DNA from 4 places in the Enterobacter sp. MGH 24 genome. Region 3 is predicted to be linked to each of the others. Evidence: predicted binding sites of a transcription regulator. Region 3 holds the regulator's gene; each other region holds the start of a gene.
The links. The regulator Fur, encoded in region 3, represses iron uptake genes when iron is present. The targets are predictions, from matches to a motif close to ATAATAATGAGAACNACTATCAA.

Region 1 (4,583 bases), 1.4 Mb from region 3:
AGGTTTCGGTCCTGTGCCCGGATCCGCGCAAAATGCGCATCTTCATTGACGGTGCAGCCCGACAGAACATGGCGTATCGCTTTACGGACAGCGGCGCGATGAAAATTGAATTCAAGGATGGGCGAGTTGACGGGAGTCCGGTGCAACTGGCTGCGGTCGATATTGGTGCGGTTGCCGTTCAGGGGGGCGCATCACAGGTTACGCTGAAGCCTGAAAAAGCCCTGGCTGCGGTTAACGGCACCGAAGTGGTGGGCGAGCAGTTCACCGCCACTATGATGATCACGACCTATCTTTCTGATGAGGCATTTAGCGTCACCAACACCACTGATTTTAACGAGACGCTGACGCTTAACGTCGATACGCTCCCGGCGCATTAATCTCTCGGGTACCCGACAGATCGGTTCTGTCGGGCATTTCTCTTAGTGGAGACCCGCCAGACGCAATAACGCCGTCACCACCGCTGCTGCGACGATCACCACAATTAACGGCATCTTTCTCCAGGCCAGAAACACCGCAAACGCCACGCCCAGCACGCGCGCCATTCCTGCGAAATGTTCGCCTTCATAAAACGTGGTCGCCAGCGCCACGGAAAAAAGCAGCACTGTTGCCGCGTCCGAAAGCAGCGCCTGAGAGCGTTCTGACAGTGCCAGCCTGTTCCCCAGTTTCGCCCCGCCAAGGCGCATCAGATACGTTCCCGCAGACAACATGGCGATGCCGAGAATAAAAAACGTCATATTTCCCATTATTTTTTCCTCGCAGCAAGACCCAGTAAAGAGAGCAGCACCGGTAATCCTACCGGGGCAAACGGCACGGCAGCCAGTGAAAGCGCGGCCCCGCTGCAGGCGCGGATCAGCGTGGTACGGTTTTTAAATGCGGGAACCACCAGCGCCAGCAATATGGCCGGAAATACCGCGTCCAGGCCGATGGTTTCCGGGTCAGGTAACAGTTTGCCAACCATTGCGCCCAGCAGCGCACCGAGCGGCCAAACGATGGCGACGCCTAAGCCGCACAGCCAGTAGGCGGCCTTACGCTGCTCGGCGGTTTTTTGCGACAGGCCAAACACCACGCTTTCGTCGTTCATGATGTGGCAGCCCAACAGGCTCAGACCGCGCTTACCCACCAGCTCACGCACCGTCACGCCAAACGGAACGTGCCGCGCGTTGACCAGCAACCCCGCGGCTGCGGCCGCCAGCGGGTTACCGCCGCTTGCTACAATGCCGATAAACATAAACTCTGACGCGCCCGCGAGTACGGTGATGGAGAGTACAAACGGTACCCAGACCGGGAAACCGTAGGCCATCGCCAGGGAGCCGTATGACATTCCGACCACGCCGACCGCGAGGCAGACCAGGATGATTGCTTTTATGGTGTCGCCTTTCAGGCAAGAGAGATGATGCTTCATACATTTTTAGCCATAACGAACGTGTATCCATTATAATGAACGCAACAGATGTGTTTTTCAAGATGAACGATTCGTTCGATTTATAGAACAAAGAGGCCGTTATATGACGCAGCCGATCAGCCTGATCGCCAAAAGTCTGGTGCGGGAACGCCTGCGAACCGGGCTTTCACTGGCGGAAATTGCCCGCCGTGCCGGGATCGCAAAATCCACCCTTTCCCAGCTGGAGTCCGGCAACGGTAACCCTAGCCTGGAAACGCTGTGGTCGCTTTGCGTGGCGCTGGATATTCCTTTCGCCCGCCTGCTAGAGCCGCAGCTGCCGACTACGCAGTTGATCCGCCGTGGTGAAGGGACGAAAGTGGTTGCCGGGCAGGCTAATTACGAGGCTATTTTACTGGCAGCATGCCCCCCCGGCGCGCGCCGCGATGTCTATCTTCTGATGACCCAGCCGGGCGCAGATCGTATTTCTCAGCCGCATCCGCCGGGCTCGGTTGAGCATATTATTGTGACGCAGGGACGGGCGCTGGTCGGCCTGCTTGACGCGGCGGAAGAGCTCGGCGCAGGGGATTACATCTGTTACCCCGCCGACCAGCCGCACATCTTTAAGGCCCTGGAGCCAGACACGTACGCGCTGCTGGTGGCGGAACAAAACTAACCCAACAATGCTGCCGTCATCGCGGCAGTATCCTCCGTTAACCTCCTGAGTGAATTACCCATTTTGGCTTTTGTCAGAATGTGAATAACCTTATAAAAACTACGGCATTGATAATCATTTTCAATATCATTTAATTAACTATAATGAACCAACTGCTTACGCGGCATTAACAGCTGTGCCGCCCGACAATAATGGAGAGGATTATGAGTTATACACTGCCATCCCTGCCGTATGCCTACGACGCACTGGAACCGCATTTCGACAAGCAGACGATGGAAATCCATCACACTAAACACCACCAGACCTATGTGAACAACGCGAACGCCGCGCTGGAAAGCCTGCCTGAGTTCGCTAACCTGTCTGCTGAAGAGCTGATCACCAAGCTGGACCAGCTGCCAGCGGACAAGAAAACCGTTCTGCGTAACAACGCTGGCGGCCACGCTAACCACAGCCTGTTCTGGAAAGGCCTGAAAACCGGTACCACCCTGCAGGGCGACCTGAAAGCGGCTATCGAGCGCGACTTCGGTTCCGTTGACAACTTCAAAGCGGAATTCGAAAAAGCTGCTGCAACCCGTTTCGGCTCTGGCTGGGCGTGGCTGGTTCTGAAAGGCGACAAGCTGGCGGTGGTTTCTACTGCTAACCAGGACTCCCCGCTGATGGGTGAAGCGATCTCTGGCGCATCCGGCTTCCCAATCCTGGGTCTGGACGTATGGGAACACGCTTACTACCTGAAATTCCAGAACCGTCGCCCGGACTACATCAAAGCCTTCTGGGACGTGGTGAACTGGGACGAAGCAGCAGCACGTTTCGCCGCTAAAAAATAAGGTTGCATTGACGCCTGTGAGAAGCGAGTCTTATGACTCGCTTTTTTTGTATCTGCAGAAAGGAGCAGCGATGCATTATCCGGTGAATGTATTTACAGGCAAGGTAAGGGAGTACGACGGCAGCCGCCCGAGTGCCATCGCCAAAATTCAGGTCGACGGTGAGCTGACGTTAACCGACCTCGGGCTTGCGGGTGACGAGCAGGCCGAAAAGAAAATCCACGGCGGGCCCGAGCGCGCGCTGTGCCACTATCCTCGCGAACACTATCAGCACTGGAGAACCGAGTTTCCCGAGCAGGCGTACCTCTTCGTCGCCCCCGCGTTTGGCGAGAATCTTTCCACCGAAGGGCTCACCGAAAAGAACGTGTTTATCGGTGATATCTATCGCTGGGGCGATGCCCTGATTCAGGTGACGCAGCCGCGCTCGCCGTGCTTCAAGCTCAACTACCATTTCGGCATTCAGGATATGTCTGCCCAGCTGCAAAACGCGGGCAAAACCGGCTGGCTGTACCGCGTGGTGCTGGCTGGGCAGGTTTCAGCGGACGCGCCGCTTGAGCTGGCGTCGCGCCTGAGCGATGTGTCTGTTTATGACGCCGGCGCCATTGCCTGGCATATGCCGTTTGATGACGAACAGTATCACCGCCTGCTGTCGGCGGCGGGGTTATCGACCAGCTGGACCAGAACGATGCAGAAGCGGCGTTTAAGCAGCAAGATCGAGGATAATTCTCGGAGATTGTGGGGGAAATAGCCCACGGAAGAGTGTAGGCCGGGTAAGGCGAAGCCGCCACCCGGCATTTTTGCCTCTGCGCTGTTATTGCCCGGTGGCGCTGCGCTTACCGGGCCTACAATACGGTGCCAGAGAACTACGAACGCTTGTACAACGGTAGCCACAGCGTTAACCGCAACCCGCCCAGCGGGCTATCGTCGGCTTTCACCCATCCGCGGTGCTGCTGCATGGCGGTTTCAACAATCGCCAGACCCAGTCCGGTACCGCCCGATTCCCGGTCGCGTGCCTCATCGGTACGATAGAACGGACGGAAAATCTGCTCGCGATCTTCCGGGCTGACGCCAGGACCGTCGTCATCGACAATGACCGTAATCCCGTCTTTATCCACCGAAAACGCCACCTCAATCTTCGTATGCGAGTAGCGCAGGGCGTTACGCACGATATTCTCCAGCGCGCTTTCCAGCGTGTTAGGGTTACCGTACAGCGGCCACGGGCCCGGCGGGAAGTTGACGGTGAAGGATTTACCCATCTGTTCCGCTTCGAACGCCGCGTTGTCCAGCACCTCATGCCACAGGTGGTTGGCTTTCACCGTTTCGCTGACCAGCGCGTTTTTCTGCTGATTGCGCGACATCACCAGCAGATCGTTGATCATGCTGTCCAGGCGATGCGCTTCCGTCTCAATGCGCTCCAGCTCTTTGCTCTCACCGCTGCGGCGGCGCAGCAGCGCGGTGCCAAGCTGCAAGCGCGTAAGCGGGGTACGCAGCTCGTGGGAGATATCCGACAGTAAACGTTGCTGGGCCGTCATCATGCGATCGAGCGCGCTCACCATCTGGTTAAAACTGGTTCCGGCGGCCAGGAACTCCTGCGGCCCGGATTCCAGTTCAGGGTGTTGTCGCAGGTTACCCTGCGCCACCTCATCGGCGGCATTCTTCAGCTTACGCGCCGGTTTTGCCAGGCTCCACGCCAGCCATAACAGCAGCG
Region 2 (4,583 bases), 2.1 Mb from region 3:
GAAAACAACGCCGATACGCCAACCTCCCTGTACGAAGCGGCGTTCTTCCAGTGGATCTGGCTGGAAGACCAGGCCAGTGCCGGAAACCTGCCGGAAGGCAGCGACCAGTTTAACAGCCTGCAGGAAAAGCTGATTGAGCGTTTTGCCGAGCTGCGTGAACAGCATGGCTTCAACCTGCTGCATCTCGCCTGCTGCCGCGACACGGAAGAAGACCGTGGCACGGTTCAGTATCTGCAGGACTGTGCTGCAGAAGCGGAAGTGGCGACCGAGTTCCTCTATATCGAGGATATCGGCCTGGGTGAAAAAGGTCAGTTTACGGATATGCAGGACCAGGTGATCAGCAACCTGTTCAAGCTCTACCCGTGGGAATACATGCTGCGCGAGATGTTCTCCACCAAGCTGGAAGATGCTGGCGTGCGCTGGCTGGAGCCGGCCTGGAAGAGCATTATCTCTAACAAAGCCCTGCTGCCGATGCTGTGGGAGATGTTCCCTAACCACCCGAACCTGCTGCCAGCGTATTTTGCGGAAGATAATTACCCGCAAATGGAGAAGTACGTCGTTAAGCCGATCTTCTCCCGCGAAGGCGCAAACGTCTCGATTATCGAAAACGGTAAGACGCTGGAAGCGGTTGAAGGGCCGTACGGTGAAGAAGGGATGATCGTCCAGGCGTTCTGGCAACTGCCGAAGTTTGGCGACAGCTATACCCTGATTGGCAGCTGGCTCATCAACGATCGGCCGGCCGGGATTGGCATTCGCGAAGATCGCGCGCTGATAACGCAGGATCTGTCACGGTTTTATCCGCATATTTTCGTGGAGTAAGTTCTGCCGGGTGGCGGCTTCGCCTGACCCGGCCTACGGTTTTGTAGGCCTGGTAAGCGTAGCGCCACCGGGCATGTTTTCACCCTACCTGCACCGACAGCATACTCAAACTCCCCATCTCAATACCGTCGACCGGGGTCGTCACCGGCTCCTGACCATCCCACGCACCGAGAACGTACAGCAGCGGCAGAAAGTGCTCCGGCGTCGGGTTAGAGAGCGAACCACCCTCATGATCCAGATAGTTCACCAGCGGATGCGCCTCAGCCGGACCTTGCCACGTCAGGTTGGCTTTGACGTAGTCGTTAAATGAGGTCGCCCACGGGTATGGCGTGTTCTCACCGTGCCAGCGTGCGGTACGCAGGTTATGCACCACGTTACCGCTCGCCACCAGCATGATGCCTTCATCACGCAGGGTTGCCAGCTTGCGGCCCATCTCCAGATGCCAGGCGGCCGGTTTGGTGCTGTCGATGCTCAACTGCACCATTGGGATATCCGCATCAGGATACATTTTAATCAGCACGCCCCACGAGCCATGGTCAAAACCCCAGGCTTCTTTATCCAGCGTTACAGGGACAGGTGCCAGCAAATCTACCAGCTTTTGTGCCAGCTCAGGCGAGCCGGGGGCCGGATAATGCGTGTCGTAAAGCGCCTGCGGGAAGCCGCCAAAATCATGAATGGTTTTAGGCGCTTCCATGGCGGTCACGCCCGTCCCTCGGGTAAACCAGTGCGCAGACACCACCACGATCGCTTTCGGGCGCGGCAACGTCTCGCCCAGTTGACGCCAGGCACGGGTATAGACATTGTCTTCCAGAACGTTCATTGGGCTACCGTGGCCTAAAAACAGGGCTGGCATACGGGAAGAAGTCATGGTGATATCCTTACAGAAGGTGTCAATTTAATGGTGCTACATTACGCGCAATGTGGCAAAGATGAACGCAGATAAGCGTGAAGATCATCATCAGGAAATTTGAATGTAAGGAATGTGTAAAGCCGGGGTTCCCCCCTCGCTTTGCCAGAAATGAATCATTTATATTAATGAGAATCATTATCATAAGGAGCAATGCATGTCAGTCCCCTTGATCCTGACCATACTGGCGGGCGCCGCGACCTTTATCGGTGCACTCCTCGGCGTGCTCGGCCAAAAGCCCTCTAACCGCGTTCTGGCCTTCTCACTGGGCTTTGCTGCCGGGATCATGCTGCTCATCTCCCTGATGGAGATGCTGCCTGCCGCACTGGGCACAGAAGGCATGTCTCCGCTACTGGGTTACGGCATGTTTGTCTTTGGCCTGCTGGGATATTTTGCCCTCGACAGGATGTTACCACACGCGCATCCGCAGGATTTAATGCAGAAGAACGTGGCGTCCATGCCGCGCAATATCAAGCGAACGGCGATACTGTTGACGCTTGGCATCAGCCTGCATAATTTCCCTGAGGGGGTAGCGACTTACGTAACGGCCAGCAGCAATCTTGAGATGGGTTTTGGTATCGCGCTGGCGGTCGCCTTACACAATATTCCTGAAGGACTGGCCGTTGCCGGACCGGTGTATGCCGCCACGGGCTCGAAACGCACCGCGGTGTTCTGGGCGGGTATTTCCGGGATGGCCGAAATTCTTGGAGGCGTGCTGGCGTGGTTAATCCTGGGAAGTCTGGTCTCCCCTGTTTTGATGGCTGCCATTATGGCTGCGGTTGCCGGGATCATGGTTGCGCTCTCCGTCGATGAGCTAATGCCGCTTGCGAAAGAGATCGATCCGAATAACAACCCCAGCTATGGCGTGCTGTGCGGAATGTCGGTCATGGGGTTGAGTCTGGTGTTACTCCAGACGGCGGGAATAGGCTGACAGGATATACACCTTTGGGGCGATGCTTCAAAGGTGTAAGTTTTTATGTCAAGAATCATGCCTGTATAGGAGCGAATAATATTCAGCACTGATTATTTTAATTATTACTCCGTAAAATACACTTACATATAAGTAAAATTATATTTACCGTCACTTTCCCCTGAAGAAAAATAATAACACCCTTCCTTAAACGGCAAACAGCGAAAAAACATTCCAGCGAACAACTTTCAGAAAATACTTACTTCACGCGTTCATTTCTTCATCACCCTACCCTAATTCATCACCTGTATAAATAACAAAAATTTTAATAAAAATGCCCTTTAGTATAACTAAAAGGAACTTCGTTTGTTCTGCATGATAACGTTCTTTTCGCAATACATATTGACGAAGAGTGATCTTCTCATATCGCGCGACTAACCAGCCTGCGTGATGATTCTGGCAAGCAAATTTTTTAATATCGTAAAGGATTATATTTCATGTTGAATAAAACACTGTTAGCTGTTGTCACTACCGCTCTGATGTCTGGCGCCGCGTTCAACGCCTCTGCTGCTGATGCTGGCCACGGTAAAATTGCGTTTGAAGGCATTGTTATCACCGCGCCATGCTCTATCGCTCCGGGCGATGAAAACCAGACCGTCAATCTCGGTGAAGTGGCTGATTCCGCACTGAACGGTGGTAAAACCTCACTGCCGGTAGATGTGCAGATCCACCTGCAGGATTGCACCCTGACAGATGGCACGAACACCATCACAAAAGCCAACGTGACGTTCACCTCTGCCAACGCAGATGCAACCACTAACCTGCTGAAAAACACCGCGGAAGGTAACTACGGCGGCGCCACGAACGTGGGTGTCCGTCTGCTGACTGAAGGCCGCGAAAACGTGGTCATGGGTGTTAAACAGCCGGTTGATCTGGTGGCGGATAATTCTTATCAGGTGCTGAATTTCAAAGCACGCATGGAATCTCCAACCATGACAGCAACCGCCGGTAACGTCACCACGGATGTTAACTACGTGCTGGACTACGAGTAATCGATTAGATAGTGATATTTAAATGGTTCAAGCCGATGAGGGAATCATCGGCTTTTGAATTTTTATTAAAAAAAGGGATTGTATGCGTAACATTCAAAGATCTCATTTCAATAAATTATCCCTTTTCATTAAAAAAACGCTGTCCCCGATTCTGTTCACCGCAATGGTCGTCTCCCCGGTCCATGCGGTTCAATTTAACACCGACATGATCGATGCAGAAGATAAAAACAATGTCGACCTCACCCAGTTTGAAAAGAAGGGTTTCATTCCCGTAGGGCAATATATCGCGCGCGTCGAAATCAATAAAAACAAATTACCTGACAGCTGGTCCTTTGAATGGATCAAAGCGGATAACGAAAGCGGCTCTGAAGTTTGCCTGACGAAAGAGGACTTAACGGCGTTTGGTTTCGCCGACGAGTTTATCCAGCAACTGCATACTATTAATCAGCAGGGCTGTCTTGCGCTCTCCGACAAACCTGAACTGGTCATTCACCTCGACAGAGCTGAGATGGTGGTCTCTATTACCGCACCGCAGGCGTGGATGAAATACCAGGCAAAAAACTGGACACCTCCCGAATTCTGGGACAACGGGGTCGCCGGTTTCATTTTCGATTACAACGTCTACGCCAGCCAGTACGATCCCGACAGCGGCGAAAAAAGTCAGGATATCAGCTCTTACGGCACGCTGGGTTTTAACCTCGGCGCATGGCGTTTACGTTCAGATTATCAGTACGATCGCGCTTACGAAGACGGTAAGTCTATGGGAAGCAACAGCAGCATGGACCGTACTTATCTTTTCAGGCCGATCCCCTCACTCTCATCAAAACTCATCGTAGGGCAGTACGATCTGAATTCCGATATTTTTGATACGTTTCACTTTACCGGGGCGTCTCTG
Region 3 (4,583 bases):
ATCGTGGGCTTAAGCGTGTCGAACTGAAGCTTAACGCCGACGCCGTCGATGCACTGAACGAGCTGGCTGACGCGCGAAATATCAGCCGCAGCGAACTCATTGAAGAGATGTTGATCGCCCAGCTTGAGACGTTACGCAGCCAGGCATAAGTCTGAAAATTCCCTTTATCGCCCTTTTCATGTAGCACAGAGTGCAGTCCTGCGCGATAGCTGTTTCCGCAGGGTTGCCAGTTCTGCTATTATTGCCCTTATCCGTGGCCGAATTGCGCCACCATACTATTAAGTTTCAAGAGGTTATTTTACTCATGGCAATCATCGGCATTTTCTTTGGCAGTGATACCGGCAATACCGAAAATATCGCAAAAAACATTCAAAAACAGCTCGGTAAAGACGTTGCTGATGTGCATGACATCGCCAAGAGCAGCAAAGAAGATCTGGAAGGCTATGACATTCTGCTGCTGGGTATTCCTACCTGGTACTACGGTGAAGCCCAGTGCGACTGGGATGATTTCTTCCCGACCCTGGAAGAAGTGGACTTCAACGGTAAGCTGGTGGCCCTGTTTGGCTGCGGCGATCAGGAAGACTACGCTGAGTACTTCTGTGACGCGCTGGGTACTATCCGCGACATCATTGAGCCGAATGGCGCAGTGATCGTCGGCCACTGGCCAACTGCCGGTTACCACTTCGAAGCGTCTAAAGGCCTGGCCGATGACGATCACTTCGTGGGTCTGGCCATCGACGAAGACCGTCAGCCAGAACTGACTGTCGAGCGCGTTGAGAAGTGGGTTAAGCAGATCCGTGAGGAACTGCACCTGGACGATATTCTGAACGCCTGATTTTTATCGCGGCGCAGCGGCGGCTGCGCCCGTGCTCCAGGTCAAACCGATTAAATTAATCGCTACAATCTTTTAACTTTTTCGCCCAGACCTGTACAATGTCTCCCTGATAAAATGTGGTTTTCCATTGAGCAAGTTTGTTGGTGATACCCCATTTTTATAAGCATATTTTGCCTGAGACTTGCAGTTTTCATTTAGCCATGGCAGTTCTATAATGAGACACATTATCCCAGGTGCATTTTCTGTCACTTCCTACAGAAGTGAATCGTTTAGCAACAGGACAGATTCCGCATGACTGACAACAATACCGCATTAAAGAAGGCTGGCCTGAAAGTTACGCTTCCTCGGTTAAAAATCCTTGAAGTGCTTCAGGGTCCAGACAATCACCATGTCAGTGCGGAAGACCTTTATAAACGTCTTATCGACATGGGTGAAGAGATTGGGCTGGCTACCGTCTATCGCGTGCTGAACCAGTTTGATGACGCGGGCATTGTTACCCGTCATAATTTCGAAGGCGGTAAATCTGTTTTCGAACTGACCCAGCAGCAGCACCACGATCACCTGATCTGCCTCGATTGCGGCAAGGTCATTGAATTTAGCGATGATTCCATTGAATCACGCCAGCGTGAAATCGCGGCGCGTCATGGCATCCGCCTGACCAACCACAGCCTGTACCTTTATGGTCACTGCGCTGAAGGCGATTGCCGCGAAGACGATCACGCGCACGACGCGAAATAATCAGTATTCATACTCTGAGCCAGCCGCAAGGTTGGCTTTTTTTTTGCCAAAAAAATGCCCGGTGGCGCTGCGCTTACCGGGCCTACGGGCTATGACACCTTTGTAGGCCCGGTAAGCGCAGCGCCACCGGGCGTAAAGCAACTTATTTATTGTTGTTGCGTATCTCGTTCCAGATCTTATCGCAACGCTTCGCCACTTCCTGATCGTTACCGGTTTTACGCGCCTGAATACAGGCCTGGTAATCCATCACGCGGACATTTTCCTGCGTCGCAAACTGCTCATGCGCTTTCTCTTTCTTCAGCACATTCAATACGCTCTGACAGGCTTCAATCTTCTCTGGCGATCCTTCAGCGGTATTGATGCACGCGCTATACGCCTCCTTCAGGCGGGAATCTTCTTTGGGTGCCTGAGTCTGAGCACATGCCACCAGACCTGACGCCAGCAGCGCGATAGTTACGATTTTTTTCATCATGTACAGTCTCCGGTCCGGCGGGCGCTAACCCGCCGGACAATTCATCAGAAGATGGTGAACGGTGCGATAACCATGAATTTCACGTCACGTTCATCCTGGAAGATGTTTCCGTAACCGCCCGCGTAGCTCGGGATATCGGAGTGGTTGTCATACTGAGTGAAGTGCAGTTTGAACATTGTGCCTTTCGCACGGCCATCCTGCAGGGTATAGATAGCATCGAGGCTGTAGGAAGACTCTTTCAGGCGATAGTTTGGATCGTAGTAGGCGTCCGGTGTTGCCATATCGGCAGGTTTTGCATCCCAGGCGTAAGCGTAAGATGCGCCCACCGCCCAGCCAGGCAGGTTCCAGTTTTTCAGGTCATACATTGCGCCGAAGAAGACCGCTTTCTCGCCGTCGGCGTTGAAGTCGGAACGGTTATCCCACCAGATATCAAGACGACCGTTGGAGGAGGCATAGGTCGGGGTCATACGCTGCAGGAAGTAGCCCTGCTGCCCTTCCGCCTTCACCCATGTGCCCTCCAGACGTAAATCAACCTGACCGACCTTGTAGCCGAAAGTTAACGCCTGCAGCCACGCGGTGCCGTCATAAATGTCATTGACGCCGCCGTTACTGACTTTATCGCGCGTACCGTAGAACTGGTAGCTGGTGCTCAGCGGGCTACCCGCGACATCGAATTTATAGCTGGCCTTGGCAAAGTACTGATCGATATAGCCTTGTGCCTGACCGAATGCCGCTTCAAGCACCAGATCGTTTTTGAAGTCGTACTTCGCGCCCAGCGAGTGCAGATAATCGACTTTGGTTTTTTTATCATTCTGGTAGAACTTGTCCATCTCGATGTGCCACGGCGCTTTGTACTCGTTGGTCCACATATAGGAGAAGCTCAACGCACCCGCATCACCGTAGTCAAAGTTAGCCCCGGCTTCCGCACCCTGATAGGTACCCGGCATAAAGCTCCAGTGCGGCGCTAACAGGGTCTGGCCAGTTGGCTGAATATAACCACCGCGCGCCCATACCGGACCGTATTTAAATTTCGCGGCGGCTTTGTAAAGGCTGATACCGCTCTTATCCCCGGACCAGTCTTCTTTATACGCTTTGTTGCTGGAGGAGAAGGCAATTTCGTTCGGATGGCCGCTGTCGCCGTTTTCCGCCATTTCAATCGCGGTGAACGCAGCAATATCCAAACCGAACATATCTGCGGCATAGCCTGACTGGAAGTCCAGGTTGGCGTTCCAGGTGGAATGAGAAAGGTTGGTTTTATATTTGTCTTCAGTGACGTCTTTACGGTCACGTTCACGCTGCCAGTAATAGATACCGCCCGTGAGGGTAGAATCGTCGATGAAGCCCGCGGCTTTCGCCTCTGGTGTCACCACCAGGCCCGACATTGCTGTCACACCGGCAATAGCCAGCGCCAGCGCACTACGTTTGCCACTGAACGTACGCATAGATTATTCCTCTTTGACGAATTAAAACGCCTGAAACGGCGTAAATAAAAAAGACCAAATGGTCAGGGGTAGTTTTAAATACCCTCGAATTAACTACCGTCTTTAGGTTATTTTTCGCGACGCGAATTATCAATGCTTTTTAGCGGACAAAAGTCAGGATTATGACGAAGTGCACATAATTGGTAGTGATTTGTAACATTTACAGGAAGGCGAGGAATGACGGGGAATTATCAGGTATTTCAGTGGATAGACGTGAGTTCTCTTTCCTTTTTTATCACCTTTTTGATTTTCGTAATGACACAAACTTTTTTTTAAAAAATAAGTAGCACCTCATTGACCTGATATTTTCATGATGTCGCTTTAGGCCCTTGCTTAATACCCTGATCGTTAAATAAAAAAACGCCGCATAATGCGGCGTTTGTCTCTCATTGACCAGAGCAGCAATATTATTCGCCGATCTTTGTCCAGGTATCACGCAGACCTACGGTACGGTTAAATACCGGTTTTTCCGCCGTGCTGTAACGGCTGTCCAGGCAGAAGTAACCTTCACGTTCGAACTGGAACGCTTTGCCCGCTTCAGCGGCTTTCAGAGAAGGCTCCGCATAACCCTGCTTGATCACCAGAGATTCCGGGTTGATGGTCGCCAGGAAGTCTTCCGCAGCTCCTGGGTTAGGCACGCTGAACAGACGATCGTACAGACGAATTTCTACCGGCAGCGCGTGGGATGCGCTCACCCAGTGAATAACGCCTTTCACCTTGCGGCCGTCTGCCGGATCTTTGCTCAGGGTCTCGGCGTCGTAAGAACAGAAGATGGTAGTGATATTCCCTTCTGCATCTTTCTCTACGCGCTCGGCTTTGATGACGTAGGCATTACGCAGACGCACTTCTTTACCCAGCACCAGACGCTTGTACTGCTTGTTGGCTTCTTCGCGGAAGTCAGCGCGGTCAATCCAGATATCACCGCTGAACGGCACGTCACGGCTTCCCATTTCCGGTTTGTTCGGATGGTTAGGCATGGCAACCAGCTCGCTTTCACCCTGCGGATAGTTTTCGATAACCAGTTTCACCGGGTCGATCACCGCCATCGCGCGTGGGG
Region 4 (4,583 bases), 2.1 Mb from region 3:
GAAACACTAAAAATGACGAGATGACGCGTATTACGCAAGACCTGGTATCGATCCCGGCGACGCTGGTTCGTCTGAAATGGCAGAATCGCCGTGAAATTTATCCGCTACAGGTCAAAGAAGAAATTTACGGTGCCGTGATGAACGCCATCATGGAACAGCGGCCAGAACTGAAAGAGAAGCTTCTCGGACGTCTTGAGGCCAATTACCAGTATCTGCTTGCCAGAGAAATCGCCACCCTGCGCCTGACGCGTAAACTGTCAGACGGCGAGTACCGTACTTCTAACGTCACCTGTGTGGCGCTTGATGAGGACGCGCTGGCCACCCCCTCTACCGCACAGACGGAGAGTAAAAACGCATAAACCGACAGGCATAAAAAAAGCCGGCTTTCGCCAGCTTCTTTATCATTTCGAGGCCGCTTTCTCTTCGCCGACCAGCCCAATCTTCAGGTAACCCGCCTGATGCAGCGTGTCCATTACCTTCATCATGGTTTCATAATCAACGGTTTTATCCGCACGGAAGAAGACCGTGGTGTCTTTCTTACCGCCGGTAAGCTGCTCCAGCGCCGGGATGACTGAGTCTGCCGTCACCGGGTCGTTCCCGAGGAACATGGATTTATCCGCCTTCACCGACAGGTAGACAGGCTTCTCCGGGCGCGGCTGGGGCTGGCTGGAAGAGGCAGGCAAATTCACCTTCACATCCACCGTCGCCAGCGGCGCAGCCACCATGAAGATAATCAGCAGAACCAGCATAACGTCGATAAACGGCGTCACGTTAATTTCATGCATTTCGCCGTTATCGTCCAGATTTTCGTTCAGACGCATCGCCATAGCATTAACCTGCGCGCAGTTTGGACGCCGCATGCACCGGCTTAACCGAGCTGGCATTCAGGTCGAGATCGCGACTTTGCAGCAGCAGAACCTGCGCGGCAACGTCACCCAGCGTGGCTTTATAGCTGCCAATCATACGCGCGAAAATGTTGTAGATTACGACCGCTGGGATCGCAGCAACAAGACCAATCGCCGTTGCCAGCAGCGCTTCCGCGATACCCGGCGCCACAACCGCCAGGTTGGTGGTTTGGGTCTGCGCGATACCAATAAAGCTGTTCATGATGCCCCAGACCGTACCGAAAAGACCGATAAACGGCGAGATCGCACCGATGGTCGCCAGATAACCGTTGCCGCGTCCCATGTGTCGGCCCACGGCCGCAACGCGACGCTCCAGGCGGAAACCGGTACGCTCTTTGATGCCTTCGTTATCTTCACTGCCAGCGGAGAGTTCCAGCTCGTTCTGAGCTTCATTCACTAACAGGGTGGTCAGGCTTTTCGCGTGGAAGGATGAGGTCATGTCAGAAGCCTGATCCAGAGAGCGGGCTTCAGCCAGCTGCTGCTGTTCCCGCTTAAGGCGACGCTTCTGCGAAAGCAGCTCGGCGCTTTTGCTGAAGAAGATAGCCCAGGTGACAACGGACGCCAGAATCAGGCCGATCATCACAATCTTAACCACGATGTCAGCATGCTGATACATGCCCCAAACGGAGAGATCCGTCTGCATCAAATTATTACCCACTCTGTATCTCCAGGACGCAAATCACAAAATCTGAGCGTAATAATATCAAAACGTCGTCGAATTGATAGTAGTTCTCATTAGTATTTGCATGGTGCCGTAATTTTCGCTCACTTTCCTTGCGCTTACGCAGTAAAAATTTCTTATGCGAATTTTTGCTAATATTTTCTGCTTATTCGATAAGCCTCCGGGTGCAGTTTTTTCCAATCGTGGTAGTCTGGACGTCCAGACGTATAAAGACAGGGTTAGCGAACATGACAAAGAAGCATCTTGATACCACGCTGGTACAGGCAGGACGCAGCAAAAAATATACTCAGGGATCGGTCAACAGCGTGATTCAACGCGCCTCCTCGCTGGTGTTTGATACCGTTGAGGAGAAAAAAATCGCCACGCGCAACCGCGCGAAAGGCGGGCTGTTTTATGGCCGTCGCGGCACGCTAACCCATTTTTCTTTGCAGGAAGCGATGTGCGAGCTGGAAGGCGGCGCGGGCTGCGCGCTGTTCCCGTGCGGGGCGGCTGCGGTCGCCAACACGATTCTGGCGTTTGTGGAACAGGGCGATCATATCCTGATGACCAACACCGCCTATGAGCCCAGCCAGGACTTCTGCACCAAAATTCTCAGCAAGCTCGGCGTAACGACCGGCTGGTTCGACCCGCTGATTGGTGAAGGCATTGCCGAACTTATTCAGCCAAACACCCGCATCGTGTTCCTGGAATCTCCGGGGTCGCTCACCATGGAAGTTCACGACGTGCCGGCTATCGTGAAGGCCGTACGCAGCAAAGCGCCGGATGCCATCATCATGATCGATAACACCTGGGCGGCAGGCGTGCTGTTTAAAGCCCTGGAGTTCGATATTGATATCTCGATTCAGGCGGCGACGAAATACCTGATTGGCCACTCTGACGGCATGATTGGAACCGCGGTCTCCAACGCGCGCTGCTGGGATCAGCTGCGAGAAAATGCCTACCTGATGGGCCAGATGGTGGACGCAGATACGGCCTACATGACCAGCCGCGGACTTCGCACGCTGGGCGTTCGCCTGCGTCAGCACCATGAAAGCAGCCTGAAGGTGGCCGAATGGCTGGCGCAGCATCCGCTGGTTGAGCGCGTTAATCACCCCGCGCTACCGGGCAGTAAAGGCCACGAATTCTGGCAACGTGACTTTACGGGCAGCAGCGGCCTGTTCTCGTTCGTGCTGAAAAAACGGCTGAACAACGACGAGCTGGCGAGCTATCTGGATAATTTTACCCTCTTCAGCATGGCCTACTCCTGGGGCGGTTTTGAATCCCTGATCCTGCCTAACCAGCCGGAACAGGTTGCAGCTTTGCGCCCAGGCGGTGAAGTGGACTTCAGCGGCACCCTGATTCGACTGCATATCGGTTTAGAAAATGTTGACGATCTGATTGCCGATTTAGCAGCAGGGTTCGAGCGTATCGTGTAGAGTGCTGGCTGAAAATGTACTCCCTGGACGCTTTTGTGGACACCGCAAGCAGAAAAGTCTGCATGAGTTGCGCCCGGGATCAAACCCGAAGGACGAATAAGGGAGTACAATAGCGCTATATCTGCTGTTCCACAGGAAAGTCCATGGCTGTTATTCAAGATATTATCGCGGCGCTCTGGCAACACGACTTTGCCGCGCTGGCGGATCCTCACGTCGTCGGTATCGTCTATCTCGTGATGTTCGCAACGCTGTTTCTGGAAAATGGATTACTGCCAGCCTCATTTCTTCCCGGTGACAGCCTGCTTTTACTGGCCGGGGCGTTAATCGGCAAAGGCGTTATGGACTTCACGCCCACGATGGTTATTCTCACCTCCGCCGCCAGCCTGGGCTGCTGGCTGAGCTATCTGCAGGGCCGCTGGCTGGGCAATACTCGCGTCGTGAAAGGCTGGCTGGCGCAGCTGCCGCATAAATATCATCAGCGTGCGACCTGCATGTTTGACCGACACGGCCTGCTGGCGCTGCTAGCCGGGCGTTTCCTGGCGTTCGTTCGCACGCTTCTGCCTACGATGGCGGGCATTTCCGGTCTGTCGAACCGCCGCTTCCAGTTCTTTAACTGGCTGAGCGCCCTGCTGTGGGTGGGGGTGGTCACCACGCTCGGCTACGCGCTGAATATGATCCCCTTTGTGAAACACCACGAAGACCAGGTGATGACCTTCCTGATGGTGCTGCCGATGTTCCTGCTGGTCGCGGGACTGGTAGGGACTATTGCGGTAGTGATTAAGAAGAAGTACTGCAGCGCATAATTCAACAAAGCCGGGTGGCGGCTACGCCTTACCCGGCCTACGTTTCCCGTCAGGTGCCCTGCATGGTTCGGATGCGTGATGCATCTTCCCCCGGCGTGACGCCGAAATAGCGCTTAAACTCCCGACTGAACTGCGACGCGCTTTCGTAACCCACCCGCATTGCCGCCGCGCTGGCCTTCATGCCGTCGTGGATCATCAGCATCCGCGCCTTATGCAGCCGGTAGGTTTTGAGGTACTGCAGCGGCGAGGTGCTGGTCACCGATTTAAAATTATGGTGAAACGCCGAGACGCTCATGTTCGCTTCCGCCGCCAGCTGGTCGACGCTGAGATTTTCCGTGTACTGGCTTTCGATACGCTTGAGCACGCGGCTTATCAGGCTGAAGTGGGTCTGTCGACTCACCAGAGCCAGTAACGCCCCGCCCCCCGGGCCCAGCAGCACATGGTAGAGAATTTCGCGGATAATCTGCTTGCCCAGAATGCGCGCGTCCAGCGGCCTCTCCATCACGTCCAGCAGACGCTCAATGGCGCAGAGGATCTCTTCCGACAGCGTCGCCGAGTTAATCCCACTCGACGCCATCGAAGGCTGGAAGAGTTCGTCTTCACCTATCTCCATCAGCAGCTCCTGCAGCTGAAGAATATCGACGTTGACGCGAATACCGGCCAGCGGAACGGCCTCTGTCGCGAAGGTTTCACATTCAAAGGGTAAAGGTACTGTCAGAAGCAGATATTCATTGGTGTCGTAGCGGAACACGCGCTCGTTGATATAGCCAATTTTATG

Region 1: the regulator Fur is predicted to act here: its motif matches at 2,162-2,184, upstream of sodA (superoxide dismutase [Mn]).
Region 2: the regulator Fur is predicted to act here: its motif matches at 1,849-1,871, upstream of zupT (zinc transporter ZupT).
Region 4: the regulator Fur is predicted to act here: its motif matches at 1,625-1,647, upstream of exbB (tol-pal system-associated acyl-CoA thioesterase).

The regions. Positions count from the first base shown of each region.
Region 1 covers NZ_KI535657.1:1,316,726-1,321,308, reverse strand. The annotation lists gene L370_RS15530 (DUF1120 domain-containing protein) at 1-377, shown strand, start outside; gene L370_RS15535 (AzlD domain-containing protein) at 420-743, opposite strand; gene L370_RS15540 (AzlC family ABC transporter permease) at 743-1,402, opposite strand; gene L370_RS15545 (helix-turn-helix domain-containing protein) at 1,506-2,054, shown strand; gene sodA (superoxide dismutase [Mn]) at 2,258-2,878, shown strand; gene yiiM (6-hydroxyaminopurine reductase) at 2,949-3,623, shown strand; gene cpxA (envelope stress sensor histidine kinase CpxA) at 3,739-4,583, opposite strand, start outside.
Region 2 covers NZ_KI535657.1:677,042-681,624, forward strand. The annotation lists gene L370_RS18565 (glutathionylspermidine synthase family protein) at 1-819, shown strand, start outside; gene ygiD (4,5-DOPA-extradiol-dioxygenase) at 899-1,687, opposite strand; gene zupT (zinc transporter ZupT) at 1,884-2,657, shown strand; gene L370_RS18550 (fimbrial-like protein) at 3,134-3,688, shown strand; gene L370_RS18545 (fimbria/pilus outer membrane usher protein) at 3,771-4,583, shown strand, end outside.
Region 3 covers NZ_KI535657.1:2,740,861-2,745,443, reverse strand. The annotation lists gene ybfE (LexA regulated protein) at 1-149, shown strand, start outside; gene fldA (flavodoxin FldA) at 305-835, shown strand; gene fur (ferric iron uptake transcriptional regulator) at 1,127-1,573, shown strand; gene chiQ (ChiQ/YbfN family lipoprotein) at 1,716-2,042, opposite strand; gene chiP (chitoporin ChiP) at 2,090-3,487, opposite strand; gene glnS (glutamine--tRNA ligase) at 3,934-4,583, opposite strand, start outside.
Region 4 covers NZ_KI535657.1:642,983-647,565, forward strand. The annotation lists gene L370_RS18720 (hypothetical protein) at 1-359, shown strand, start outside; gene exbD (TonB system transport protein ExbD) at 402-827, opposite strand; gene exbB (tol-pal system-associated acyl-CoA thioesterase) at 832-1,563, opposite strand; gene metC (cystathionine beta-lyase) at 1,815-3,002, shown strand; gene yghB (DedA family general envelope maintenance protein YghB) at 3,146-3,805, shown strand; gene L370_RS18695 (AraC family transcriptional regulator) at 3,855-4,583, opposite strand, start outside.